Regions from separate parts of the Sanguibacter keddieii DSM 10542 genome, predicted to be linked through region 2. Evidence: riboswitches for the same ligand, from Rfam matches in the RefSeq annotation. Region 2 holds a riboswitch; the other holds the start of a gene.

Region 1 (6,510 bases), 400 kb from region 2:
CCGCGACGGCCCCCTGGAGGGCGTGGTCGAGGGTGAGGGTGCTGCCGGCGATCGCGCCGTCGTCGCGGACCCGCGCGACCCCGTCGAGGACGTCGACGACGAGCGCCCCGAGCAGGTACTCCCCGTCGGCGACCCCGGTCGCCGCCATGGCGTCCGTGACGAGGGCGGTGCGCCGCGGGCCGGCCGACCGTGCGGCGTGCTGGAGCGTGAGCGGGTGCAGGTGCACCCCGTCGGCGATGAGCTCGACGGTGACGCGGTCGTCCTCGAGCAAGGCGAGCACCGGGCCCGGTGCCCGGTGGTGGACCGGCGGCATGGCGTTGAACAGGTGGGTGGCGAGGGTCGCCCCGGCGTCCACCGCGGCGACCGCCGTGGCCGCGTCGGCGTCGGTGTGCCCGATCGCCGCGACAGCACCGTGCTCGACGATGCGGCGGACGGCCTCGAGCCCGCCCGGCAGCTCCGGGGCGATCGTCACGACCGCGACGACCCCCGGCCGCGCACCCAGGAGCAGGTCGACGTCGTCGAGGAGCGGCTCGCGCAGCAGCGCGGGGGCGTGGGCTCCGCGGTGCAGCGGGCTGAGCCACGGGCCCTCGAGGTGCACGCCGGCGAGCTCGCCGCTCTCGACGAGGGGCGCCAGGGCGAGGACCGACGCGTGCAGCTGCTCGAGCGGGGCGGTCACCAGGCTGGCGACGAGCGTCGTGGTCCCGTGCGCCCGGTGCGTGGCGGCGACGACGCGGGCGTCGCCGACGACCGTCGCGGCGTCGTGGCCGGCCCCGAAGGCCGCTCCCCCGCCACCGTGGCAGTGCAGGTCGACGAAGCCCGGGACCACGGTGCGCTCACCGAGGTCGACGTGCTCGGCGGCAGCCCAGGCGGCGTCGGGAGCGCCCTCGCCGACCGCGGCGACGGCACCGTCGACCACCGCGACCCAGCCCGGCCGCAGGGAGATGTGCCCGGTGTGCACGACGGCGGCGCGGTAGACGGTGGGACCGGGCGCGCCGGCGGGGTCTGCGGGTGGGGCGCTCGACATGTCCCCACCCTAGCGACACGCCCTCGTGGCACAGACCCGCCGGACCTCCCAGACCCGTTCTCCTGGGCCGCAGAGACGGTGGGATACCCTCGAGATCACACCACTGGTGCCGGCAGAGAGGGGGTCGACGACGTGTCACCGGAGCTCTCTGTGCCGACGGCGCACGACGACGACCCTCCGGGGGAGCCGAGCCTCGCCGGCGCGGCAGACGGACCGCGCACCCTGGACGTGGGGGCGGGGGTCGAGACGCTCACCGACCAGGGCACGATCGTCGCGCTGCTGGCCGAGCTCATCGCCACCGCGACCACCAGCCTGTGGGGCGCGCACCCGGGTGCTGGCTTCGGACCCGACCACGTGGAGACCTGGTGGGGTCCTGTGTCCGACATGGCGGCTCGCGACGTCGAGGTCCGCACGCTGCTGCAGCACAGCACCCGGGCCCAGACCGCCACGCAGAGCTACGCCGCGCTCGCGCTGCCCGCAGGCGTGCTCATCCGGACCGTCCCGGTGATCGCCGCCCGGACCCTCATCTTCGACGACACCACGGCCCTCGCCACCCGGTTCGTCGAGGGCCGTTCGGAGGGTGCGCTGCTCATCCGGGACCCCGGTCTCGTCGCCTACCTCGCCCGCGGCTACGAGGCGGACTGGGCCCTGGCCCAGGACTTCCCGGCGCTCCTCGACGCCGAGGGGCAGACGGTGGAGATCGACCAGACGGCTCGGACGGTGCTCGCGCTGCTCGCCGACGGCCACAAGGACGAGGTCGTGGCCCGGCGCCTCGGCTGCTCCGTGCGGACCGCCCGGCGCCACGTCTCCTCCCTCATGGAGCTCCTGGACTCCAGCAGCCGGTTCCAGGCGGGTGCGCGGGCGGCCCAGGCAGGCCTGCTCGACTGAGCCCACCGGCACGCGCCGCAGACGCAGCGTGGACTGGGGGTAGAGCCCAGGCGCGCGCGGTGCGACGATGACCGCATGAGCATGCAGAGCAGGCTGGCCGACGGAGAGCACGTCGTCCTGGACCTCCGTACGCACGTCAAGGCGTTGTTCGGCGCGATGGCGCTCTTCGTCGTGCTCCTCGTCGCGGCGGTCGCGCTCGTGGTGCTGCTGCCGGAGAGCTCGGCGCGCGGCTGGCTCCTGCTCGCCGGAGGGGTGGTCCTGCTCGTGCTCCTCGTGGGGTGGGTGCTGCTGCCGTTCCTGCGGTGGACCACGTCGCGGTACACGGTGACCAACCGCCGCCTCATCACGCGCAGCGGCATCATCACGCGCACGGGGCGCGACATCCCGCTCTACCGGATCAACGACGTCTCCTACGAGATGGGCCTGACCGACCGGCTGCTCGGGTGCGGGACGCTCGTGATCTCGGACGCGACCGACAAGGCCGGCGTCACCCTCCACGACGTCCCGCGCGTCGAGAAGGTGCAGGTCACGCTGCACGACCTCCTCTTCACCGCCGACGACGGCACGGACGACGGCGAGCGCCCGCCCCGCGAGCCCCGTCGCGGCGGGCGCTGACCGGGCGCACGGCTCGCGAGCGCGTGACGCCTCCGTCCTGGCTCTCCGTCCGGCGCGGGTGGCACCTGGCACCTAGGGTTGCCCGATGACCGTCGGCACCTCCGCACGAAGACCGTCCACCCTGGTCGCCGGCGACGCCGTCCGCTGGGTCGCAGGCGCGAGCCTCGTCGTCGGCACCGCGCTGTACGGCACCGTCGGCGCGGCGCTGCTCTCCCTCGTCCTGCTGGGCGCGGTGGTCCCGCGGGCGCTCGGCCTGCACGGGGTGCACGACCCCGTGCTCGGGCTGGTGCTGTCTGCTGCGGCGTGGATGGGCCTGCTCGACCTGTACGCGGCCGTCCCGTGGCTCGACCTCGCGGTGCACCTGGTCGCGACGGGGGTCCTCGCCGACCTCGCGTGGCGGACTCTCGTGCGCGTCGGTGCGGTCGCGAGCCCGCGACCCGCTCAGGTCTCCGGTGCGGACCCCTCGACGCCCGCGCGCCCGGCGCTCGGGATCGTCGTGGTCACGACGGCGCTCGGCGTGATGCTCGCCGTCCTGTGGGAGCTCGGCGAGTGGGCGGGGGCGACCTTCGTCGACGGGTCGATCAACGTCGGGTACACCGACACCCTCGGGGACCTCGCCGCCGGCGGGGTCGGCGCGCTCGTCGCCGGCGTCCTCCTCGCGAGGCGCTCGTGAGCACCGCCGAGGGCACCGCCCCGGTCCCGGGGCGCCTGGACATCACCGTGGTCATCCCGGTCAAGGACGACGCCGTGCTCCTCGCACGGTGCCTGGAGGCGCTGGCCCTCCAGACCCGGCGCCCCTTCGAGGTCGTGGTGGTCGACAACGCCTCGACCGACGACAGCGCCGCGGTCGCGCGGGCGGCCGGCGCACGGGTGGTCGTCGAGCCGACCGTCGGGATCCCCGCGGCGGCCTCGCGCGGGTACGACGCGGTCCAGGGCGGGATCATCGCGCGGTGCGACGCCGACACGCTGCCACCCACGGACTGGCTGGACCGCGTGCACCGGTCCTTCGTCGCCGACCGCGAGCTCTCCGCCGTCACCGGTGCGGGGACCTTCTACGACCTTCCCCGCCTGCGCGGGCGCGCGGCACGGGTCTTCTACATGCGCGGGTACTTCTGGGGCATGCGCGCCGCCCTCGGCAACGTGCCGCTGTGGGGGTCCAACATGGCGATCCGGGTCACGACGTGGCACGAGGTCCGCCACCTGGTGCACCGGGACGACCCGACGGTCCACGACGACACCGACCTCAGCTTCCAGCTCGGCGCCAGGGCCCGGGTCCGGTACGACCCGCTCCTCACGGTCGGGGTCTCGGGGCGGACCTTCGCCTCTCCGGCCAGCCTCGGCCGACGGTTCCGCTGGGCGCGACGGACGCTCGAGGTCAACTGGGCCGTCCGCCCGCCGTGGGACAGGTGGGCTGACCGCCTGACCGCTCCACGGGGTGACGCTCCGCGCCAGCTCGCGGGCGGCCCGGTCCCGCTGCAGCTCCCCACGGGCTCGACCCCTCGCCAGGTTCGAGCACAGAAATCCCGCGATGTGGACGGTGTAGACCGGATCGTGGATAGATCGTAGGGTCGTGGCACCATCCAGAGCGGTTGAGAGTCCTGGCTCGACGACGCCGCAGCAACCCCCCACAATGGAAGCCTCCTGAGGGTGCGGGTGCTAACGCCAGGTCCGATGGAGTGAACTCATGACGGCTTCCGACGTACCACCGACCCCTGCCGGGGGCGGTCCGACCACCGCCCCGCCGGGGCGGCACGCGGCGCGCCTGCGCCGCCCCACGCTCTCCTTCGAGCTCATGCCGCCCCGCAACCCCGCGGCGGCACCGAAGTTCTGGAGCACCGTCGACCACCTCGTGGCCGCGCGCCCCGACTTCGTCTCGGTCACCTACGGTGCCGCGGGCGGAGACCGCACCACCGCCCAGACCGTGGTGCGCCGCATCCTCGAGCACGCCCCCGTGCTGCCGATCGCCCACCTCACCTGCGTGGGCGCCTCCCGCGACAACGTGGCCGAGGTCATCGACGAGTTCCTCGCCGAGGGCGTCCGCAGCTTCCTCGCGCTCCGCGGCGACCCCCCGCGCGACCAGCCCGACTGGCAGCCGCACCCCGACGGCGTGAACTCGAGCGACGAGCTCGTGGCGCTCCTGCGCGAGGTCGAGGCCCAGCGCTGCGCCGAGGACCCGTCGTCCGCCCTGCGCTCGGCGGCCCGGCCGCTGACCATCGCCGTCGCGACCTTCCTCGACGGCAACGCGGCAGCGGGCACCACACGGTCCCAGGAGGTGCAGCGCCTGCTCGAGAAGCAGCAGGCCGGCGCCGACTTCGCGATCACCCAGCTGTTCTACGACGCCGACAGCTACGTCGGCTTCGTGGACGAGGCCCGGCGCGCGGGAGTGACCCTCCCGATCCTCGCCGGCCTGCTCCCCATGACCGACCCGGCGCGCCTCGCCCGGGTCGAGACCCTCACGGGCGTCCCCGCCCCGAAGGCTCTCGTCCGCGACCTCGAGTCGCTCACCGACCCGGCCGCCCGGCACGCGCACGGCATCCGTGCGTCCGTCGAGCTCGCCGAGGCGGTCCTCGCAGCCGGAGCCCCGGGCCTGCACATCTACACCTTCAACAAGCACGAAGCCGCACTAGACCTGCTCGAGGGCGTACACCTCGGCGGCGGACCAGCGCACCCGGCAGCAGCCGACGCCGGTCCCGACCTGGCCAGCGGGCCGTGGGTCGGCGCATCCCAACCAACCGCAGCTCTGATCTAGAGGGATGACCCATGACGACACATACTGAGCTCAGCTCTGACCAGCAGAACCCGACCTTTGCCGCTTTCCCGGCAGCGACCATCCTCGGCTACCCCCGCATCGGGCCGCGCCGCGAGCTCAAGAAGGCCGTCGAGTCCTTCTGGGCCGGCCGCATCGACGCCGACCAGCTCGAGGAGACCGCCGCAGCACTGCGGAAGTCGACCCGCGACCGCCTCGTCGCGCTCGGCCTGTCCGCCACGGACGGCTCCGTCCCCGAGACCTTCTCGTACTACGACCAGGTCCTCGACGCCGCGGTGACCGTCGGCGCCGTGCCCGAGCGCTTCGCGACCGAGGGCGACCTCGACCTCGCCGGGTACTTCCGTGCCGCCCGCGGCGAGGGCGACGACGCCCCGCTCGAGATGACCAAGTGGTTCGACACCAACTACCACTACCTCGTGCCCGAGATCGGCCCGTCCACCACGTTCCGCCTCGCCTCCGACCGCGTGGTGCGCCAGTTCGCCGAGGCCCTGGCCGACGGCGTGACGACCCGTCCCGTGCTCGTCGGCCCGGTGACCTTCCTGCTCCTCAGCAAGGCTGCGGACGACGCCCCCGCCGGCTTCGAGCCGCTGTCGCGTCTCGCCGACCTGCTCCCCGTCTACGCCGAGCTGCTCCGGGCGCTGGCCGCCGCCGGGGCTACCTGGGTCCAGCTCGACGAGCCCGGTCTCGTGACCGACACGATCGACGTGCCGCTGGGCGACGTCCTGACGGCCGTCACCGAGGCGTACCGCGTGCTCTCGACCGAGCTGGCCCGTCCCGAGCGTCCGGCCATCCTGCTCGCCGCACCCTTCGGCGACCTCCAGGAGGCCCTCCCGGTCGTGGCCGGGACCGACGTCGAGGCCCTCGCGGTCGACCTCGTCAAGGGTTCTGCGCCCACCTCGCCGGTGCGCGGCCTGGAGTCCAAGACCCTCGTCGGCGGCGTCGTCGACGGGCACAACATCTGGCGCGCCGACCTCTCCGCCAGGCTCGAGGTGCTCGAGGCTCTCGAGGGCCTCGGCGCCGGGGCCGTCGCGGTCGGCACCTCGACGTCGCTCCAGCACGTCCCGCACGACGTGGCCGACGAGCCCGCGCTCGACCCGACGCTCGCGAGCTGGCTCGCCTTCGCCGACCAGAAGGTCGCCGAGGTCGTGACGCTCGCAGAGGGGCTGCGCGAGGGCCGCGAGGCCGTGCACGAGCAGCTGCTCGCCGCGAGCGCCGC
Region 2 (6,510 bases):
TGGCTGCCGCGCAGCCGCGGCGGATCCGACCCCGTCGAGCACGGCAGCCTCCTCGACGGCGCGGTCCGCGCCCACATGCAGCTCTGCGCCGCCAAGCAGGCTGCCGGCCTGTGCGACACCTCGTGCCACGACGTGCCCATCGAGCGCATCAGCCTGCCCAAGGGCCAGCCCGCTGCGGAGCTCGAGGACGTCGACGTCGACACCACCATCCTCTGGGAGGTCCCGACCGCCGACACGTCGGCCGGGCCCCTCACCGACTGCTACGCCTGGATCGCCGGAGAGGCTGGCGTCATCAAGCTCCTCCGCCGCCACCTCGTGAGCGACCTCGGCATCGACCGCCGCTCCGTCGCCTTCATGGGCTACTGGCGCCGCGGCAAGGCCGAGGGCTGACAGGAGCCGTGACCGCCGCCGGTCGCGGAGCCGGCAGCGTGCCGGAGGGGGACGTCGCCCTGACGGCAGTGATCGCCCACGCCACCCGGCAGGCGGTCGAGCAGCTGCACGCCGAGCACGACGGGCCCTTCTGCGTGTACGCGCTCGCCACGAGCGGCGAGGCGCTGCGCCCCTACCTGGTCGTGACGCCTGACGGCGAGACCCGGTGGGACCTCCCCGACAGCCCGTTCGCGGTCTACGGCGACGAGCACCTCGCCAGCCTCGAGCACCTGTTCACCGCGCGCGGTGACCTCTTCGACATGTCGCCGGCCGATGCCGCCACGGAGCACGACCTCCGGCTCGCGGCCATGGAGGCGGCTCTGCGAGCCCTCGACGTCGAGGGGCTCTTCGGGACGGGCGTCGCCCGCGAGCAGGTCCTGCTCCTCGTCACGACCCTGCCGCCGGACGAGACGGACGCAGCCTTCGCGCGTCGTCTCAACCCGGTCGGCCCGCTCCTCACGGCCTGGCTCGACGAGGCGTCCGAGGGCGGCACGTCGGGTCGATGACCGTGGTCGGTACGGCCGCGAGACGCGGCCCCCGCCCGTGCGCCCGCGCGATAAACTGTGCGCGAAGCACGCAGGGGACCGACCGGGCGTCTGACGCCCGAGCCTCGCAGTGCCTCCGCCCTCACGCCCTCGCGTGACCAGAACCGAGCACTAGGAGCCCCCGTGGGACGCGTAGTCGTCGACGTCATGCCCAAGCCCGAGATCCTCGACCCGCAGGGGAAGGCCGTCGCCGGCGCCCTGCCGCGGCTCGGCTTCACCGGCTTCACGAGCGTCCGCCAGGGCAAGCGCTTCGAGCTCGAGGTCGACGGGCCGGTGACCGACGAGGTCCTCGCCGCCGCCCGCGAGGCCGCCGCGACCGTGCTGTCCAACCCCGTCATCGAGGACGTCGTTGCCGTGATCGACGCCGCGAGCCTCGAGGCCGTCCCGGGCGCCCAGGCATGAGCGACGTCCTCACCGGCGCGCGGATAGGAGTCATCACCTTCCCCGGCACGCTCGACGACCGCGACGCCGCCCGCGCCGTCCGCATCGCTGGCGCCACCGCCGTGCCGCTGTGGCACGCCGACGCCGACCTGCACGGCGTCGACGCCGTGGTCCTGCCGGGCGGGTTCTCCTACGGCGACTACCTCCGCGCCGGTGCGATCTCGCGCTTCGCCCCGGTCATGGACGTCCTCGTGGACGCCGCGAAGGGCGGCCTGCCCGTCCTGGGCATCTGCAACGGCTTCCAGATCCTCACCGAGTCGCACCTGCTGCCCGGCTCGATGATCAAGAACGACTCGCTGTCCTTCCTGTGCCGCGAGCAGCGCCTCACGGTCGAGAACGCGGACACCGCCTGGACCCGCGGCTTCCGTGCCGGCCAGGAGATCACCATCCCGCTGAAGAACCAGGACGGCCAGTTCGTCGCCGACGAGCACACCCTCGACGAGCTCGAGGGCGAGGGGCGCGTCGTGTTCCGCTACGCGGGCGAGAACCCCAACGGCTCGCGCCGCGGCATCGCCGGCATCACCAACGCGGCGGGCAACGTCGTCGGTCTCATGCCGCACCCCGAGCACGCCGTCGAGGTGGGCTTCGGGACGGCCGCCGAAGCCGGCCCCCGTGCCGGCACCGACGGTCTGACCTTCTTCACCTCGGTCCTCGGGACGCTCGTCACCGCCTGACGCGCACCCGCCCGCACGAGGCCTCGGTCGAACCTGACCGGGGCCTCGTGCGCGTCGCGGTGGGTGCAGCGCCCGGGGTCAGAGCCCTGGGGCGTCAGAGCGCTGCGACATCAGAGACCTGTGACATCAGAGGCCTGCGACGAGGTTGACCACCGACGCGATGATCACCGAGCCGAAGAGGTACGACAGCAGCGCGTGGCGCAGCACCGCGGCGCGCAGCTCCGACGTCCTGACGTCCGTGTCCGAGATCGCGAAGCTCATGCCGATCGTGAAGGCCACGTACAAGAAGTCCGAGTAGCGGGGCGGGTCGTCCTGGTTGAAGTCGATGCCCCCGGCCGGCTCGGAGAAGTACGCCTGCGCGTAGTGCAGCCCGAAGAGCGTGTGCACGGCCAGCCACGACACCACCACGCTCACGACGGCGACCACGGCCGCGACCACCTGCGACCGGTGGTCCTCCGGAGAGGCGAGCAGCAGGACGCCGACCCCGACGAGGCTCGCGAGCGCCGCCGCGAGCACGACGAGGTGCGCCACCCGACGGGTCGGCTCCTCGCGGGTGGCGTGCGCCGCCGTCTCGGACGGGTCCATCGTCCACACGTCCCACCAGGTCCACGCGGTGAAGGCCAGCGCGGCGGCTGCCCAGCCGACGAGGGGCGCGACCAGCAGCTCGCCGAGGACCGCCGTGGCCGCGGTGCCCGCCGCTCCGACCAGCAGGCCCACCAGCAGGCGGGTCATCGGGGTGGTGCTCGACGCGGCGCGGCGCGCGGCGGACTGCGGTGCGGGCTGCTCGGTCACCACGCCAGTCAACCATCGTCCGCCGCGCCTGGGCCCCTGGCGCACGGGCCCAGCCTCTGGGTGAAGGATCAGGCCTGCAGCGCGATCTCCACGTCGTCGATGAGGTCCTGCACGTCCTCGAGGCCGACGCTCAGGCGCACCGTCGTCTCCGCGATGCCCACCGCGGCGCGCCCCTCGGGGCCGAGACGTCGGTGGGTGGTGGTCGCCGGGTGTGTGATGAGCGACTTGGCGTCGCCGAGGTTGTTCGAGATGTCGATGACCTCGAGGGCGTCGAGGAACGCGAAGGTGCGCTTCTTGGCGGCCTCCGGGTCGGTGCCCTCGGGCACGGCGAGGTCGAAGGTCACCACGGTCCCGCCGCCCGTCTGCTGCTTGAGGGCGAGCGCGTGCTGCGGGTGCGAGGGCAGGAACGGGTAGCGCACCCGGGTGATCCCCGGCAGCGTCTCGAGGTGCTCGGCGACCTTCAGGGCGGCGGCCGTCTGCGCGGCGACGCGGATCGGCAGGGTCTCGAGACCCTTGAGCAGCACCCAGGCGTTGAAGGCGCTGAGCGAGGGCCCGGTGTTCCTGATGAACTTCTGCACCGGCCCCTCGATGTACTCGGTCGAGCCGAGGATCGCGCCGCCGAGCACCCGGCCCTGCCCGTCGATGTGCTTGGTCGCCGAGTAGACGACGACGTCCGCGCCGAGCTCGAAGGGCTTCTGGAGGATGGGTGTCGCGAACACGTTGTCCAGCACCACGACGGCGCCGGCCGCGTGCGCGAGCTCGCAGACCCGCTCGACGTCGACGATGTCCTGCATGGGGTTGGACGGCGTCTCGAAGAACACGACGTCGGCCTGGGTGGCCAGCGCCGCCTCCCACTGGTCGGTCTCGTGGCCGTCCACGTAGTCGACCGTCACACCCCAGTCCGCGAAGATCTCGTCGAAGATGACGACGGTCGACCCGAAGAGTGCGCGGGCCGAGACGATGCGAGAGCCGGACCGGACGAGCGCGGCGAGCGAGGTGAAGACGGCGGACATGCCGGTCGCCGTCGCGTAGCAGGCCTCGGCACCGTCGAGGAGCCGCAGGCGCTCCTCGAACATGTGGACCGTCGGGTTGCCGTACCGGGAGTAGATGAACCGGTCGGTCTCGCCCTTGAAGGCGGCCTCGGCGTCGGCGGCACGGTCGTAGACGTAGCCCTGCGTGAGGTAGATCGGCTCGGAGGTCTCCTGGAACTCCGAGCGCACCTGGCCGCCGCGGACGGAGACCGTCGCAGGACGCAGGGAGCGGACGGCGGGGGAGCCGTCATCGGCAGGGGCGGAGGTCGAGGCGTCGGGGGCGGTCGACATCGGGGCTCACTCCCCGGCGGTGTAGGTGGTGCTCGGCAGGCCCCGCAGGCGCCAGCCGTTCACGGTGCGCTGGCCGTAGAGGTCGGTGTCGCCCTCGAAGCCCTCGAGCACGTTGTACGACGGCCCGAGGCCCGCGGCCGTGGCGTCGACGGCTGCGCCGATCGACCGGTTGCCCGAGCGGCACAGGAAGATCACCGGGCGGCCGTCGCCGGGGGCGAGACCCGCCTCGGTGAGCTGCTCGACGAAGGTCGGGTTGGGGCCGAAGGCCGTGGCCCACTCGGCGAACACGACCTCGCGGTCGCCGTCGAGGTCGGCGATGTCGGGGACACCGACCTGCTGCCACTCGCCCACGGTGCGCACGTCCACGAGGACGGCGTCGGGGGTGGACTCGAGCAGGTCCCACGCCTGCTGGGGGGTCAGGTCGCCTGCGTAGCTCATGAGGATCCTCCATCGGTCCTGGCGGTAGCACCCTCGCCCCGACGCGCGGTGCGTGGAGGGGTTGCTGCGGCGTCGTCGTGCCAGGTCACTCAGCCGCTCTGGATGGTTGTCCCCCTGAGCATCACCCCCGACCGCCAGAATGAGACAGCCAGTCCAGCATGCAAGACAGAGTGTGCTCGCTGATTGACATGGACGCCGAGGCGCGCCAATCCTTGACGCAGGTCATGAGTGCCAGCGCGTAACCCCGGTTTGCTGGCCGGCAACCCTCCTCCGCGGTGGGGTGCCCCGGGTGACGACCTGGCCGGACCCAGACGGGCTCCGGCAAGCGCGGGACTCGGTCGGACCCAGGTGCGTCGATCCCCACACCGTCCTGGAGGATCCATGTCTGCCACCCCTGAGTCCCAGTCCTGCCTGCCGGTCGTCGGCTCGGACACCCTCGTCCCGCTCGTCGACGGCCGCACGGTCACCTACGCCAATCTCGACTGCGCAGCGAGCGCCCCCGCGCTCCAGGCCGTCGCCGACCGCGTGACCCAGGTGCTGCCGCTCTACGCGTCCGTGCACCGCGGCGCCGGGTACCTCTCGCAGGTGTCGACGGCCCTCTACGAGGCCTCGCGCCAGACGATCGGCGCCTTCGTCGGGGCGCGCGGCGACGACGTCACCGTCGTCACCCGCAACACCACGGACTCCCTCAACCTGCTCGCCGGCTGCATCCCGGCCGACGCCGACGGCACCCCGGGCCGGGTGCTCGTCCTCGACGTCGAGCACCACGCCAACCTGCTGCCCTGGCAGCGGTCGGCCGGCGGCGCGACCGTGCTGCACGGCGCCGCAACCGTCGCCGAGACGCTCGAGGCGATCCGTGACGAGCTGGCCCGCGCCCCCTACGCGCTGCTCGCCCTCACCGGGGCGTCGAACGTCACCGGTGAGCTGCTGCCCGTCGCCGAGGTCGTCGCGATCGCCCACGCCGCCGGGACGCGGGTCGCACTCGACGGTGCCCAGCTGGTCCCGCACCGCCGGTTCTCGCTCGAGGCCACGGACGTCGACTACATCTCGTTCTCGGGGCACAAGACCTACGCGCCCTTCGGGTCCGGCGCGCTCGTGGGCCGTCGCGACTGGCTCGACGCCGGTACCCCGTACCTCGCCGGAGGCGGCGCCGTCCGTCAGGTCGACATCGACGAGGTCGTCTGGACGAACGCCCCGGCCCGCCACGAGGCCGGCTCGCCCAACGTGGTCGGCGCGGTCGCACTGGCCGCTGCCTGCGACGCCCTCGCGGCGCTGCCCGCCGGCACGCTCGAGGCGCACGAGGCGTTCCTGCGCGAGCGGCTGGTGACCGGGCTCGAGTCGATCCCCGGCGTCCAGGTGGTGCGCGCCTGGGCCGACGCCGCAGACCCGGTCGGCGTGGTGACCTTCTCGGTCGTCGGGCACGACCCGGGCCTCGTGGCCGCGTACCTGTCGGCCGAGCACGGCATCGGCGTGCGCGACGGTCGCTTCTGCGCCCACCCGCTCCTTGCCCGCCTCGGCTACGCCTCGGGGGCGGTGCGCGCGAGCGTCGGCGTCGGGACCACGCAGGAAGAGGTCGACCGCCTGGTCTCCGCCCTCGAGAGCTACGTCACCGACGGCCCGACGGCCCGTTACGAGATCGTCGACGCCTGCTGGACCGTGGCCGACGACCCCCGTCCGCTGCCCGAGGGCAGCGGGCTCTCGGGCCTCATCGCGACCGCTGCGGCCGGCTTCATCGCCGCCGCCGAGGGCTGTGGCCCCGCGCCCGAGGCCGGTGCACGGTCCGGTGCCCAGGGTGTCGCCCGCCCGGTGGGTGCGCTGGTCGACGCCTGACGTCCGGCCTCTCGTCTCACGGCTCGCGAGCCGTGCTCG

What was found. Region 2 has a riboswitch for S-adenosylmethionine ahead of SKED_RS17195 (aminotransferase class V-fold PLP-dependent enzyme). Riboswitches for the same ligand answer to the same signal wherever they lie in the genome.
Region 1: it holds a riboswitch for S-adenosylmethionine, as region 2 does, so the genes downstream of both, SKED_RS00280 (methylenetetrahydrofolate reductase) here and SKED_RS17195 (aminotransferase class V-fold PLP-dependent enzyme) in region 2, are expected to answer to the same signal.

The regions. Positions count from the first base shown of each region.
Region 1 is NC_013521.1:58,941-65,450, reverse strand. Features, by position in the region: gene nagA (N-acetylglucosamine-6-phosphate deacetylase) at 1-1,024, opposite strand, end outside; gene SKED_RS00300 (helix-turn-helix transcriptional regulator) at 1,175-1,912, shown strand; gene SKED_RS00295 (PH domain-containing protein) at 1,988-2,527, shown strand; gene SKED_RS00290 (DUF2238 domain-containing protein) at 2,613-3,200, shown strand; gene SKED_RS00285 (glycosyltransferase family 2 protein) at 3,197-4,093, shown strand; SAM riboswitch class I at 4,101-4,205, shown strand; gene SKED_RS00280 (methylenetetrahydrofolate reductase) at 4,212-5,276, shown strand; gene metE (5-methyltetrahydropteroyltriglutamate--homocysteine S-methyltransferase) at 5,288-6,510, shown strand, end outside.
Region 2 is NC_013521.1:3,914,461-3,920,970, reverse strand. Features, by position in the region: gene SKED_RS17230 (siderophore-interacting protein) at 1-390, shown strand, start outside; gene SKED_RS17225 (DUF4303 domain-containing protein) at 399-935, shown strand; gene purS (phosphoribosylformylglycinamidine synthase subunit PurS) at 1,098-1,376, shown strand; gene purQ (phosphoribosylformylglycinamidine synthase subunit PurQ) at 1,373-2,089, shown strand; gene SKED_RS17210 (DUF1345 domain-containing protein) at 2,216-2,881, opposite strand; gene SKED_RS17205 (O-succinylhomoserine sulfhydrylase) at 2,950-4,203, opposite strand; gene SKED_RS17200 (rhodanese-like domain-containing protein) at 4,210-4,641, opposite strand; SAM riboswitch class I at 4,648-4,750, opposite strand; SAM riboswitch class IV at 4,862-4,975, shown strand; gene SKED_RS17195 (aminotransferase class V-fold PLP-dependent enzyme) at 5,023-6,471, shown strand.